3 regions of the Luteibacter sp. 9133 genome follow, and region 2 is predicted to be linked to each of the others. Evidence: predicted binding sites of a transcription regulator. Region 2 holds the regulator's gene; each other region holds the start of a gene.
What was found. Region 2 encodes sigma-54, which starts transcription at its own class of promoters, with help from an activator protein. Its sites were predicted from a motif close to TGGCACGNGCNTTGC; they were not measured.
Positions count from the first base shown of each region.

Region 1: a site for sigma-54 is predicted at 2,514-2,528, ahead of FA87_RS13850 (flagellar basal body-associated FliL family protein). Genes of this name have one in related genera too.
Region 3: a site for sigma-54 is predicted at 2,670-2,684, ahead of fliD (flagellar filament capping protein FliD). Genes of this name have one in related genera too.

Region 1 covers NZ_JUHO01000001.1:3,187,398-3,192,160, forward strand. The annotation lists gene fliO (flagellar biosynthetic protein FliO) at 1-360, opposite strand, end outside; gene fliN (flagellar motor switch protein FliN) at 366-698, opposite strand; gene fliM (flagellar motor switch protein FliM) at 909-1,931, opposite strand; gene FA87_RS13850 (flagellar basal body-associated FliL family protein) at 1,948-2,448, opposite strand; gene FA87_RS13855 (flagellar hook-length control protein FliK) at 2,649-3,836, opposite strand; gene fliJ (flagellar export protein FliJ) at 3,855-4,289, opposite strand; gene fliI (flagellar protein export ATPase FliI) at 4,289-4,763, opposite strand, start outside.
Region 2 covers NZ_JUHO01000001.1:905,144-909,906, forward strand. The annotation lists gene rapZ (RNase adapter RapZ) at 1-270, opposite strand, end outside; gene hprK (HPr(Ser) kinase/phosphatase) at 276-1,226, opposite strand; gene raiA (ribosome-associated translation inhibitor RaiA) at 1,342-1,695, opposite strand; gene FA87_RS03760 (RNA polymerase factor sigma-54) at 1,818-3,305, opposite strand; gene lptB (LPS export ABC transporter ATP-binding protein) at 3,428-4,147, opposite strand; gene lptA (lipopolysaccharide transport periplasmic protein LptA) at 4,152-4,751, opposite strand; gene lptC (LPS export ABC transporter periplasmic protein LptC) at 4,714-4,763, opposite strand, start outside.
Region 3 covers NZ_JUHO01000001.1:3,198,706-3,203,468, forward strand. The annotation lists gene FA87_RS13895 (PilZ domain-containing protein) at 1-459, opposite strand, end outside; gene FA87_RS13900 (flagellar protein FliT) at 489-785, opposite strand; gene fliS (flagellar export chaperone FliS) at 782-1,198, opposite strand; gene fliD (flagellar filament capping protein FliD) at 1,219-2,583, opposite strand; gene FA87_RS13915 (flagellin) at 2,718-4,172, opposite strand; gene FA87_RS13920 (flagellin) at 4,496-4,763, opposite strand, start outside.

The DNA.
Region 1 (4,763 bases), 2.3 Mb from region 2:
CGCGGGCACGGAAGGATCGTCCGACACCGGCGTCTCCAGCACATGCAACGTACGCAGCCCGCCCGCAGGCGACGCACCCACCAGGATCTGCGTGCCGCCAACCTCCAGCAACATCACTTTTTCCTTGATGCCCACGGGCATCGATTCGATGACGCGGATCTTCCGGCCACCCGGACTCACCCGTGCCTGAGCACGACGAGCCATCCAGCCGACGAAGAAAATGAGCGCCACGACGCCGAGCAGGCTGATCAGGACGCGGACCAGTTCCGCGCCCGAATCGACCGCCGGAGCGGCGACCGGAGCCGCCATCAGGGCGCAGGGAAGGGAGCCACCGGCGAAGGCGGCGACAGTACGGCGCATGGGAATCACCGCAGCTTGCGGACGCGCTCGGCCGGGCTGATCACGTCGGTCAGCCGGATACCGAACTTCTCGTTGATGACCACGACTTCGCCGTGGGCGACCAGCGTACCGTTGACGAAGACGTCCAGCGGCTCACCGGCGGCGCGGTCGAGCTCGACGACGGAGCCCTGGTTGAGCTGCAGCAGGTTGCGGATGCTGATCCTGGTCCGGCCCACTTCCATGGCCATGGTGACCGGCACATCGAGAATGACGTCGAGGTTGACCTCGCTGCCGAGCCCCATGGTCCGGGCCAGGGCGGCATCGGTGCCTTCGATATTGTCGAGCGTGGATTCGTTCATGTCCGTTCCAGAGTGTCGTTACCGGGTTACGGGAGCTATGAAGCAATCCGCGTGCCACGCTGTCGAAACGCTGGAGACTGTAAATTTACCGTGTTTTTTCAGTGCTTTGAACGACGCTTTCCGGTCACGTCTCGCGCCCGGAAAGTGACGCTCGGCGGAAACCTGACGCTCGACGGCAGTTAGTCACCGAGCCGGTCCATTGACGGCACTTCACGCCAGTACGGGCATCGGCTCCGTCGTGGTCACCGGCATCGCCCTGCCCTCGCCGCGCTTGCGCATCAGAGAATCGAACTGCACCGCCTTGTTGCCGCCGGAGTTGGCCATGCGGCCCCGGAAAATAGGCACGTCTTCGGCAAAGACCGTTGCCGTTTCGGGCAGGCTGATCGGGATGATGTCGCCCTTGCGCAGGTGCAGGAAGTCGCCGATGGTCAGGCGCGCTTCGGCCAGCATCGAGGTGATCTCCACTTCCGCATCGAGAATTTCCTCGTGCAGGTTCTGGATCCAGCGCTCATCGCGCTCGGCCCGGTCGCTCTGCACGCCAGCATCGAGCAGTTCACGGATCGGCTCGACCATGGAATACGGCAGCGTGAGATGGACTTCACCGCCGCCGCCGTCGAGCTCGATATGGAAGCGCGACACCACCACCGTCTCGGTCGGGCTGACGATGTTGGCGAACTGCGGGTTGATCTCGGAATTGAGGAACTCGAACTGCATCTTGAGGACCGGCGCCCATGCTTCCGCCATGGCCGAAAAGGCCTCCGCCAGCACGATCTGGATCACGCGGTTCTCGGTCGGCGTGAAGTCTCGGCCCTCGATACGCGCGTGGTACCGGCCGTCACCACCGAAGAAGTTGTCGATCACCGTGAACACCAGGCGCGGCTCGAACACCATCAGCGCGGTACCGCGCAGCGGCTTGATGCGAATGAGGTTGAGATTGCTCGGCACCGCCAGCGAGTGAACGTACTCGTTGAACTTGGTCATCTTCACGCCAAGCACCGACACTTCGCAGGACTTGCGCAGGACGTTGAACAGGTTGGCACGGAAATACCGGGCGAAACGGTCGTTGACCATCTCCAGCGTGGGCAGCCGCCCGCGCACGATACGGTCCTGCTGGGTGAAATCGTAGTCGTGAACACCGCCCGGTGGCGGCAGCTCGACCTCGGTTTCGACGGCACCGCCTTCCACACCCGCGAGCAGGGCGTCGATTTCTTCTTGGGTGAGAATGTCGCTCATGGCTGCGGGTGTCCCGTCACTGCATGATGAAGCTGGTGAAATAGACCGCGTCCACCCCGGGGCGACCGATCTTTTCCTTCAGCACGCGCTGAATCTCGGCGAGCGCGGCGGCCTGCAGCTTCTGCTTGCCCTTGACGTCGGACAGGGACTTCACGTCCTGCGCGGAGAACAGCATCAGCAAGGCATTGCGGATCTCGGGATCGGCTTCCTTCGCCGCGGCGATCGCCTCCGGGTCGTGAGACATGACGTTCACACCGACCTGAAGGAAACGCAGCGCCGCCTCGTCCTGGAAATTGACCACGAAGGCCGGATCCAGCTGCAGATAAACCGCCGGTTTGGCCTTGGCCGCCGCGGCGGCATCGGCCGCACTCGTCTTGCCGTGGCCGCCCTTCATCAGAAACCAGCCGCCCGCACCGCCCACCGCCAGCACGATGACCGCGCCGATGATCAGCAACTTGCCCTTGCCCTTCTTCTTTAGGGGAGCGCCTTCGGGCGCGTCCATCTGTGCTGCGGCCATGCGTGAAAAACCTCTGTGATGCGAATGCGATATCGTCGTTGCCCGATGGGCTCACGGGTATTGTTGCAAGCGACGTGCCATCTGCGTACATGTAGCGCGATGCGCATCCCGCCTCGCGTCGCACCGTCGTCGCCCCGAATACGCGTTGTCGCCGCGACGACGAATTGACGCGCGCCAATTCGTCGTCACCCAATCGATCGTCAGGCCACTTCGTCGACCAGACCGCGGGATACGCGCGAGGTCGCCAGTGTGACCGTCGCGCCCTGTGCATCGTCCGCGCCACCCTGCCCCGCGCCGCCGTTGCCGGCATGCCCGTCATCCTGCCCGTTCTGGCGCTGACCCACGTCGGTCTGGCCGAGCGACAGGCCGTGATGCGCCAGCATCGTGTCGAGCTGCGAGAGCGTCTGCTGGACGGCATGCACCGCTGCCGGGTGCTGCGCCATGATCGCGACATTGACCTTGCCGCCGTCGACATTCACGCGGACGTCCATGCTGCCCAGCTCTTCGGGGTGCAACTTGATCCGCGCTTCCTTGACGTCACCACCGCCCATCCAGGCGATCTGCTCGCCCAGTTCCTGGGCGAACTGCGGCGAGGTGGCGGCCTGTGTGGCCTGTACCTGCAAGGCCGCGCCGTCCACCGGTGCCAGACCGGGCGTGTGGGTCAGCGGCATCGGGCTGGTCGTCGGATCGGAAGGCGACGCCGCGTCCTCCTTTCCCGTGCCCACGGTCACCGTGCGCGCGGCCAGAAGCGCAGCCAGCGGGGATCCGGCGGCCGTCGACGCGGTCGCATCGGCAAGGGCACCGGCGCCCTCGGTAGACGCCAGCATCGCACCCTTGCCGTCGCCACCGGTCACGGCGGCAGCGTTCGGCAGACCCATGGCCAACGCGCCAGCGCTGAGATCGCCCGTCTTCCCGGCGGCGCCCTTCAGGGCACCCAGCGTCTTCGACGCCAGTTCGGTCACCTTGGGCGGTACGCCGATCAGGGCGAGCATCGTGCTGGCAATGGGCGTGTCGTCGTTGTCGGACGTGTCGTCCTTCTTCGCGTCATCCTGATTGGCGGTCTTATCCGCTTTCGTGCTCGTAACCTTGCCGTCATCGGCTTTGGCAGACGTCGTGCTCTTGTCGTCGCGATTGTCGGCGCTGTCGTCCTTCGCCTTGTGCGTGTCGGACGGTGCGTTGCCGCGGCTGCTGGCATGGGCGTCAGCCGCATGCGGCCTGACCGTGCCGCCGGCGCCGGCGTGCGCCTGGGCATGCGCGCTGTCGAGCACCGCGTCGAAGCGCTTCGACGGGGTCGTGTCGTCGTTCGCCCTGGCCGTCGCGTTCGACGCGGACGTGGGTGCCTGGCTGACCGGGCGGGCGAGGTTGAGGGCGACAGTAGCGTTATTCATGCGGTGCTTCCGGTGAGATCATGCCGAACCCCTCGGGTTACGGCGGTACTGCGAGCGCTCGTCGGCCTGTTCCTGCTCCCGACGATCCTGTGACTTACGTTCCTGGTCGCGATACCTGGTGGTCACCGACTCGAGCGCCTTGGCACGGCCGCGGGCCTCCGCCCACGACTGGCGCGCTCGTTCGAGCCCCTGCTCACGACGCTGGACTTCGCTCATCTGCTGCACGATGGCCATGTCGATCTTCTGCAGGAACTGCTGCCGGTTGAGCAACGCGCTGACGCCGATGCCATCGGGCATCGCCGCGTACTCGTTGCGATAGCGACGTAGCTCGGCCAGCTGCTGTTCGCTCTCGGCAAGCGTCCGCTGGTGCGTGGCGAGCGCACGCGTCGCGTCCTCCGCCTTCTCGGCGGCGATATCGACAACGGGTTGCAGGCGGTCGGCACGCGAGGCCATCAGTTAGTCCTCGCGACATCGACGAGGCCGGCTTCCGCATCGGCCAGATCCACCGGCACATCGGTTTCCTGCTGCAGGAAGGCCGAAAGACGCGGATACAAGGCAATCGCTTCGTCCGTACGCGGATCGCTGCCCTTCTGGTACGCCCCCACCGCGATGAGGTCGCGCTGCTGGCGATACGCCGAATACACCTGGCGGAAGCGCTGGGCGGAACGCATGTGATCCTTGCTGACGACCGCCGGCATGACGCGGCTGATCGACGCTTCGATGTCGATCGCCGGGTAATGACCGGCTTCCGCCATGTCGCGCGACAAGACGATATGACCGTCGAGAATGGCGCGCGCGGAGTCGGCGATCGGATCGTGGCGGTAATCGTCGCCTTCGGTGAGCACGGTGTAGAACGCCGTGATCGAGCCGCGACCTTCCGCGTCGTTGCCCGCGCGCTCCACCAGCGCCGGCAACATCGCGAATACG
Region 2 (4,763 bases):
GGACAACACGTGGGGCATGCGCGAGAGATCGATGCGCCGGTTGCGCACGTCGACGCCCACGGCGATGCGACGGCGCGGTCCATGCTCGCCCTGGCTGACGGCGGCGACGAGCTGGGGAATCAGCTCGGCGGGCATGTTGTCGACGCAGTAAAACTCGAGGTCTTCCAGCGCGCGCAGGGCGACCGTCTTGCCGCCGCCGGACATGCCGGTGAGGACGACCAGATGGATGGCGCCGGGTTCGACGATGGGGCTCATGGTTTCCTCGGTCACGTCGGTCACCATGGCGGCAGGCGACGCATCTGGTGCGCCTGACGGTCGATGAAGGTCTGTGCGGGATCGATGCCCTTGCTTTTGAGCACGTGATTGCGCACGGCCGCCTCGACCAGCACCGCGAGGTTGCGGCCGGGTGCGACGGGAATGGTGATCTTGGGGACGTCCACATCCAGCACGTTACGCCGGCTGACGTCGCCGGTGAGGCGGGTCATCGCGTCGATGTCTTCACCCGAGGTCAACGGCTTGAGGTGCACGACCAGACGCAGGTATTTCGATGGCTTGACCGCCGTATGGCCGAACATCTCGCGGATGTTGAGCACGCCCAGGCCGCGCACCTCGAGGAGGTCCTGCAGCAGCTCGGGGCAGGCGCCGTCGATGACGTCTGGCGCAATGAGGGTGAATTCGGTCGCGTCGTCGGCGACCAGGCGGTGGCCGCGACTGATGAGTTCCAGCGCCAGCTCGCTTTTGCCGGAGCCCGGGTCGCCGGTGATCAGCACGCCGATGGAGAACACCTCGAGGAATACGCCATGAAGCGTGACCCGGGGTGCGAGCGTGCGCGCCAGGTGGTACTGCAGATACGTGAGCAGCTCGTGCCCGCGCTTGGTGCTCTGCCACAACGGCGTGTCGGTTTCTTCCGCGACTTCGCGCAGATCGGACGGGATCGACTGGTCTTTCGTGACGATCAGCGCGGCCGGCTGGTAGGCGGCGATCTTGTGGATGACCTCCCAGCGCTGGCGCGATTCGAGGCCGTCGAGGTAGTTGAGCTCCTCCGTGCCGATGATCTGCACCTTGTTCGGGTAGATCACGTTGAGGTAACCGACCAGCGAAGGACGGCGGCTCTGCTTGGCATTGGGCTCGAGCACGCGGGCCTCGCCGCGCATGCCGGCGGCCCAGCGAAGCGCCATACGTTCGTAGACGCCGTCGAAGAGTTGTCTGGCGGTGAGCCGATCCACGCGGGTGATCCCTTTAGATAGCGAAGCCGGCGCGAGGGCGCCGGCTGGGCTATTGTGCCATCAACACGCGGGAGGAGGCCCGGCGGCGCGCGCGAGCGGCCGCCGGGCGCTCTCGTCAGTCGGTGCTGGCGACGCGCGCGTCGCGGCCTTCGGCGTTATGGTGATCCTTCAGCTTCTCTTTGTGCTTGCGAAGCTGGTCGGCGAGTTTGCCGATCATGGCGTCGATGGCGGAATAAAGCGTGTCGCCCTTGTTGTCGTCTTCCAGGCGGGCCACGCCTTCGCCATGGAGCCGGGTGCCGGCACAGTGCAGGGTGCCTCCGGCCTTGTGCTCGTTCTTATCGACGGAAAGGACCACGTCGAGGGCTTTGATATTGTCGAAAAGGCGTTCGAAGCGGCCGATTTGTTGTTCCACGCGCTCGCGCAGAGCGGGGGTGATATGGACGTGCTGGCCGCTGATCTGGATTTGCATGACGCCTCCTTCTTGCTGAGGGTGTCGCCTTATGGCGACGAGATCGGAACGGCGGGGTTGCCGCTCCTCAAGCCTGAATTGATGAGACCGTGGACCTCCGCCGGGGTTCCCCCCGATGTTTCTCAACCTGCGCGAACGCGTTCGCTGGAGCTGGGAATTCGCATCGCTTCACGGTACTTGGCCACCGTACGGCGTGCGACCTGAATTCCGCGTCGATGGAGCTCCTCGGCAAGCGCCTGGTCGGACAAGGGGCGGCGTGCGTCCTCGCCCGTGATCAGCTTGCGCAACATGGCCTGGATGGCGGTGGCGGATGCGCTGCCGCCGTCTTCGGTCGCCACGCCACTGGAAAAGAAATGCTTGAGTTCGAAGGTGCCGCGCGGCGTGTGCATGTATTTCCGGGTGGTGACCCGTGAAATCGTCGATTCGTGCATGCCGACTTCTTCGGCGACCTCACGCAACACCAGCGGATGCATGGCCTCGGGGCCGTAATCGAGGAAGGCGCTCTGGCGGCGGACAATGACTTCCGCGACCTTGGTCAGGGTTTCGGCGCGCGACTGCAGACTTTTCAGCAACCAGCGGGCTTCCTGCAGCTGGCCTTTCATCCAGGTGGCGTCGTCGCCGCGTGCGCGGGCGATGAGGTTGCAGTAATGCTGGTTCAGGCCGAGCCGGGGCTGCGCGTCGGGGTTGAGGCTGACCGTCCAGCGCCCCGCTTCCCGCCGCGCGTACACATCGGGCGCGACATATTCGACGGGCGTGGCATCCAGCGCGGCGCCCGGGCGCGGATCGAGGCTGCGGATCAGCGCCGCGGCGCTGGCCACCTCGTTCTCGGCGGCCTTGAGCCGACGGGCGATCTTGACGCTGTCGTTTCGCGCGAGGAGCTCCAGCTCTTCAAGGACGATACGGATCGCCAGGTCGCGGAACGGTGTTTCGGTCGAAAACTGCGAGAGCTGGCAGAGCAGACAGTCGCGCAGATCGAGGCTGGCGATGCCGGTGGGATCGAACCGCTGCACGCGCTGGCGTACCGCTTCGATCTCCTCGGCACTGGCCCGCAGTTCGGCGGGCAGCGCGACTTCCACCGCCTCGACTCCGTCGCGCAGGTAACCGTCCTCGTCCAGCGCGTGGATGATCGCGGTGGCGATCGCGTGGTCGCGTGGGGAGAACTGGGAAAGATTGAGCTGCCACTCCAGGTGCTGTTGGAGGCTTTCCGGCGCGGCGTTCTGCGGCTCGAAACCGTCTTCGTCACCACCGTTGGCACGCGATGGGGCGCCGGCGTAGTCACCCGCCTCGCCGTGGAAGCGATCGTCGTCCCACTCGGGGGCGAGTTCTTCGGACGGGGTGGCGGTGGACTCGTCCTCCTTCGAGGACTTGGCCGGGAGCTCCTGGCGGGAGGGGAACTCGGCGTCGAAACCGTTCTCGTCGGCGGCGTCGCCTTCGGCATCCGCGTCGGACTCCGCATCTTCGGCAAACTCAAGCAGCGGGTTGCTCTCCGCGATCTGGCGGAGTTCCGCTTCGAGCTCCAGCTGCGACAGCTGGAGCAGCCGAATGGCCTGCTGTAGCTGCGGCGTCAGCGTGAGCTGCTGATGCAGACGAAACTGAAGTCCGGGTTTCATGCCTTCGATGCGTGAGGTGTCGAATCCATCGTAACCCCTTGCGGCCTCCACAAACCAGCGGTCGGGTCGGCTAGCTCTTCCGGCCGGATTCGCGCGTCGGTCCGGACGGCCGGTGACGCGCTCTAGATGCGGAATTCACGACCCAGATACACCTCGCGCACCTTCTCATCGGCGAGGATGTGCTGAGGAGTGCCGCGAGAAAGCACTTCGCCGTCGTTGAGGATGTATGCGCGGTCGCAGATACCGAGCGTTTCCCGGACGTTGTGATCGGTGATCAGCACCCCGATGCCGCGTTCCTTGAGGTGTCGAACGATGCGCTGGATCTCGCCCACCGAGATGGGGTCGACGCCGGCGAACGGCTCATCGAGCAGCATGTAGCGCGGGCGTGCCGCCAGCGCCCGGGCGATCTCGACGCGGCGACGCTCGCCGCCGGACAGGCTGATGCCCTTCTGATCGGCGATGTGCGCGATCTTCAGTTCGTCGAGCAGGCTGTCGAGTTCGTCGTCGCGCTGCTTCTGCGTCATGCCGTCGCGCAGTTCGAGCACCGCCATGATGTTGTCCGACACGCTGAGGCGGCGAAAGACCGAGGCTTCCTGCGGCAGATATCCGATGCCGAGCTTGGCGCGCGCGTGCATGGGCAGGCCGGTGATGTCCTGCTGATCGAGCTTGATTACGCCCGCGTCGGCCTGGATCAGCCCGACCACCATGTAGAAGCAGGTCGTCTTGCCGGCGCCGTTGGGGCCGAGAAGGCCGACGACCTCACCTTCGCGAATGGAGAAGGCGAAGTCACGGACTACCTTGCGTGCGCGGAAGCGCTTCTGCAGGCCTTGGGCTGAAAGCATCGGGTCAGGGCTTCCTGGCAGGTGCGGCCGCAGCCGCCGGAGTGGGGCAGGCGCCGGCCGCCTTGGCGGGTGCGCCCGGCGTGGTGCTCTTCGGCTGGAAGGTCATGTGTACGGGTGCGGGACCGTTGCTTTCGCCCGTCATCGTGCTGTTCTGGGTGTTATAGGTGAGCTTGTCGCCATCGGCACTGCCCTTCGCCGGCTGGTTGACATGGGCACCGCCGGTCAGCACGGCAAAGTCCTTGTCGATCTTGTAGTCGATGTTGGAAGCCTTGCCGTCCATGGGCTGATCGCAGTCGTCCAGCTGATGGATGGTGGCGGGGCTGCCGTCGACGACCACCCGGTTGAGCTGGCTGTCGGCGTCGAAATAACCCGTCGCCTTGCTGCCGGTGATCTTCAGGGTGCCCTGGGTCAGGACGACGCTACCCGTCCAGATCACCTTGCCGTTGGGCTGCTGGGAACCATCGAACGACTTGGAGACGACGTCGGCCGGCTGGTTGCGATCGGACTGCTTGGCGGCGGCCGGCAGGCTGGCCACGAGCGCCAGGCCAAGCAGCGCAAGCAGCGCGTTAGCGCTTGGGCGGCAGATACGTGGTGTGGACTGCATCGAGAAGCTCCA
Region 3 (4,763 bases), 2.3 Mb from region 2:
GAAGGCGATGAAGCCCTTGCCGTCCGTGGGACCGGCGAGGCGAACGCCCGGCAGCTCCAGCGGGAGGGCCCGGCACACGTCGAAATGCAGCTTCAGCATCACCGGGGTGCCCACGGCGGGCAGGCCGTCCCATGGCAAGGCGGCGCCGGCGGCGTTCACGCGGACCGGAATGCGGGGTGGCAGGACGGACTGAGGCAGAAGGAGCCGGTTGACGATCTCCATCAGGACGTTGAGCTTGGCGTCCAGACGGGCCACTTCCTGGGTCAGGGGGCTGTCGTCCTCGCCAGTGTCGCTGCGCCGGTCCATGAGGGCGGACACGGCGACCAGGACATTGGTGTTGCGGTCGTTGATCAAGGCCAGGCCGGCCGGATCGGGACGCTCGGTGATCTCACAGGTGGCGTGAAACCGGGAATCCCAGGCTACGCGATCGGAGAATGCCTTCCACGCTTCGTCAGTCATCCGTCCGTCCCCGCCAAAGGATGTGTCGATCAGAACGAATTATACGCGGCGACGGCGCGGCGAACCCGACGGGACGTGTCCCACTGCGCCGCGGTCTCGTCGCGAGCGGCCGAGACGAGATCCTTGATCAGGCCATCCAGCAACATGATGGACTTCAGCGACTCGAGCGTTTCGGGGGCCGGACGCATGCTGCCCTGCCGCAGGACAGGCTCGCGCTGGGCTTCGAGTTCAGTGAGCTCATCCCAGCGACCTTCGCTGGCGGCCGCATGCATGGACTCGGTCAGGTCGAGGACGCGCGGGAGGTCGCACCAGAGGGTGTCGTTCATGCGCCTGCTCCGGCGAGCTGACGAGCCTCGACCGGGATGGCCACCCAGCTGTCGCGGATCTGCCCGAGCAGGCGCGCGACTTCTTCGAGGGCTTCGGCGTCGTTATGCAGATTGGCGTGTACGAGACGGCGGCTCATATAGTCGTACAGGGCGTCCAGCTGGGAAACCAGCGGCGTGGCCACGTCGTGATTGAGGCCCGACTGGAGACCGCCGACGATTTCGATCGTCTTCGAGATGGCCTCGCCCTTGCCCGCGACGTTGCCCGTAGCCATGCACGCCAGCGCCAGGCGAATGCGTTCCAGACCGCCATCCATGAGCATGGTGATGAGACCGTGCGAGTCGGCCTGCTCGAGGCCGCCACCGGTGCGGACCTGCTGGTAGGCGCCAGCGCCGCGGGAGTATCCAAGTGCCATGTGGGTTTCCTGTCCTGCGATCAGGACGATTTGGTCAGCGCGTCGAACTGCTGCGTGAGGTAGCTGCTGGTGCTGCTGAGTTTGGTCATCATGGTGTCGAGCGCCGTGTACTGCGTGGTCAGGCGCTTCGTGTAGTCGGTCATGGTCGAGTCCCAGGCGGTCTGCTGATCGGCCAGGTCCTTGAGCTTGGCATTCAGATTGGTGGTGCGCTGGGTCAGGATGCCGCTGGACGAGGTCCAGCCGGTGACCAGCTTGTCGAGTTTCGGCGCGATACCGTTGGTGCCGCTCAGCAGGTCCTTCACGCCACTCGGGTTCGAGCTCAGCGCGGAGGTCAGCTTCGTGGTGTCGAACTTCAGCGTGCCGTCGACCTGGAAAGACACACCCAGGTCGCTGAGCGAGCGCGGGCTGGCGGTGGCGCCGGTCAGTTGCGAACCCAGCAGCTGGGAGACCTGACTCTTGATCGAATTGACCGTGGCATCGCCGATCAGGGCGCCGACCTGCTGGTTGGTCGCGTCGTACTTGGTCAGCGTGCTGTAGGTCGAAACGAAGGAGTTATAGGCGGTGACCAGCGACTGCATCGCCGTGCTGACCGAGCTGGTGTCGTTGCTGATGGTGATGCTGCTCGAGCCGGTCTTGGCAAGCGACAGTGTCACGCCGTCGATCGCCGTCGAGGTCGTATTGGTGGGGCTGCTGGCCGCCGTGCCGTCGACCGTGAACAAGGCGTCCTGCGCCTTGATGGTCGGGGTATCCGTCGCGGGATCGAAATCCAGCTGCGCCAGGCCGCCGTCGCCGCCACTGGAGGTGACCGTGAACGCGTTGGCCGCGCCGGTGGTCTGCGAGGTCAGCACCAGATGCGCGCCGTCGGTACCGGTGACGATGCTGGCGGTGACGCCGGGATTGGACTTTGAGTTGTTGATCGCGTCGCGCACGTCCTGCAGCGTGTTCGCCGGCGAGGCGATATCGACGCTCATGGACTTGTCACCCACCGCGATGCTCAGGGTGCCCGTGCCGACCTCGGTCGTCTTCGCGCTGGCGAACGCACCCGAGGTGGTCTTCTGCGAGGTAGCGAGCTGGGTAACGGCGATGTTGTAGACGTTGGCCTTGGCCGTGGAATCCGTCGTCGCCGAGAGGACGGTGGAGTCGCCGATCGAGGTCTTCAGCGTGGAGAACGCGGTGCCGTCGGTCAGGGACTTGATGGCGGCCTGCAAGCTCGTCAGGGACGAGGTGAAATTGCCGATCGCCGAAATCTGCGTGCTGGTGCTGGTCTGAGCCGTCGAGATCTGACTGTCCTTCGCCGCACGCTTGTTGTTCACAAGGTTCGTAACGATGGATGCGACGTCGATGGAGCTGGATCCGAGCGTAACGGTGCTGCTACTGGTGGCCATGAGACTCTCCGTGAAGACGCCTCACTGCCCGGGGCGCCAATTTGTCGACGGCTGGCCCCCAGTGGGAGCCAGCCGTGGACAACTAAGCAATTACCCTGCCAACCCGGGCAAGCCCTGGGATGGCGGTGTCACCATTACTGGAGGAGCTTGGTGACGATCTGCTGGCTCTGGTTGGCCTGGGCGAGGACCGAGACGCCGGCCTGCTGCAGGATCTGAGCCGAGGACATGTTCGCCGTTTCCTGAGCGAAGTCGGCGTCGGTGATGGCCGACTTCGACGAGGTCAGGTTCTGCGAGATGTTCTGCAGGTTGGAGATGGTGGACTCGAAGCGGTTCTGCACCGCGCCGAGGGTGGAGCGCAGGTCGGAGACCGACTGCAGGGCGGCATCGATACGGTTGATCGTGTCGTTGGCGCCATCGACCGTCTTCACGCTGGAATCTGCCAGGGTGGAAGTGGTGGATACAGCGATCGCACCAGCGGTGAAGCCCGACGCCGCCGCCTTGGTGCCGCCGACCGTGATGGCCGAAGACGACGAGAACTTCAGCGAGCCGTCGGTGGCGACATAGGCGTTGATGCCTTCGCCCGACTTAGCATTGATGGCGTCGGCCATGTCCTGCGTGGTCTTGAAGGTACCGGTGACGCTGAAAGCGGCATTGCTGCCGACCTGCAGGGTCAGGTCGCCCGCAGCCAGCGTGATCGGCGTGGCGTCGCCGACGGCGACGTCGGCCGTACCGGCCGTCGACGTCGTGGTACCGAACAGCGCGGCCGCGCCTGCGCCGCCGACGGTCGGCGAGGTTGCACCGTTGGCCGAGTTGGTGAAGGTGAACGTGCCAGCGTTCTGCGTCACCGAGGCGCCGGCGCCGTTGGCCGACAGCTGGTTGTTGATCGCGGTGGCGAGGCCAGCGGCGTTGGTGTAGTTCTGGTCCAGCGTGACCGTCTGGCCGTTGACCGTGAACGACGACGCGGTGGTCGAGAAGTCGAAGTTGGTCGTAGCCTGACCGGCGACCGTCGTGCCCTTGCTGCCGGCAACGGCGGCCGTAGCGACGAGGGACGGGGTGGCGGAACCGGTGGCGAGCTGACCGACCTGGTTGGACTTCATGCCCTGGTTCAGGCTGACGTTGATGACTTCACCGACGTTTGCACCGACCTGGAAGCTGAGGTTCTGGGCGGAACCGTCCAGGACCTTCATGCCGTTGAAGTTGGTCTGCGTGGCGATACGGGTGACTTCCGACAGACGCTGCTGAACTTCGGCGTCGAGCGCGGCGCGGTCCGAAGAAGAGTTGGAGGCGTTGGTCGACTGAACGGCCAGTTCGCGGATGCGCTGAAGGTTGTTCGTGACTTCGTCGAGGGCCGACTCGGTCGTCTGCGACAGCGAGATGCCGTCGTTGGCGTTCTGAACCGCGCGGTTCAGGCCGTTGATCTGGGTGGTCATGCGGGTCGAGATCGCGAGGCCGGCGGCGTCGTCCTTCGCGCTGTTGATGCGGTTACCCGACGACAGGCGCTCGATCGCGGACGAGAGCTTCGTCTGCGAGGTGCTCAGGTTACGCTGAGCATTCAGCGACATGATGTTGGTGTTGATGGTCAGTGCCATGGGATTGATCCTTTTTAAGCGGAACCGAAATGCCGGAGGTTGTGCGGCGTAGTCCGGCGGGGTTCCGTGAAGGAAGCCTTCCGCCTCAGAGAGGTTTACGGCACGCCGGGAGGAAACTTGAGAACTTTTTCTACCTGTCAACAACTTTCTTGATCGAAACCGTGTAGGCGGTGACGCCCAGGCTCCGTCAGTCAATTTATCGGCAGGGTCGGCTCCGGGTTTAGGGTCAATTTCATAACGCCAGATACGTCGATTCGGCAGCGGAAGTACGCGCCCCGGCGGACTCGCGGGGGCGCCTGAGCCTGTGCCGTCTGGCCGTGGAATTACTCCAGCAATTTGAGGATGAGCTGTTGAGACGAATTGGCCTGTGCGAGCACCGAGACACCCGATTGCTGAAGGATCATGGCCATCGTCTTCTTTGCGGTCTCCTCCGCGATGTCCGAGTCCATGATGGTGCTGCGTGACTCCGTCATGTTCTGCCGGATGCTGTCGAGGTTGCGAATGGTGGACTCCAGGCGATTCTGCACGGCACCCAGCGTGGACCGGGTCGAGCTGACCGATTCCAGTGACGCGTCGACGCGTGCCACCAGG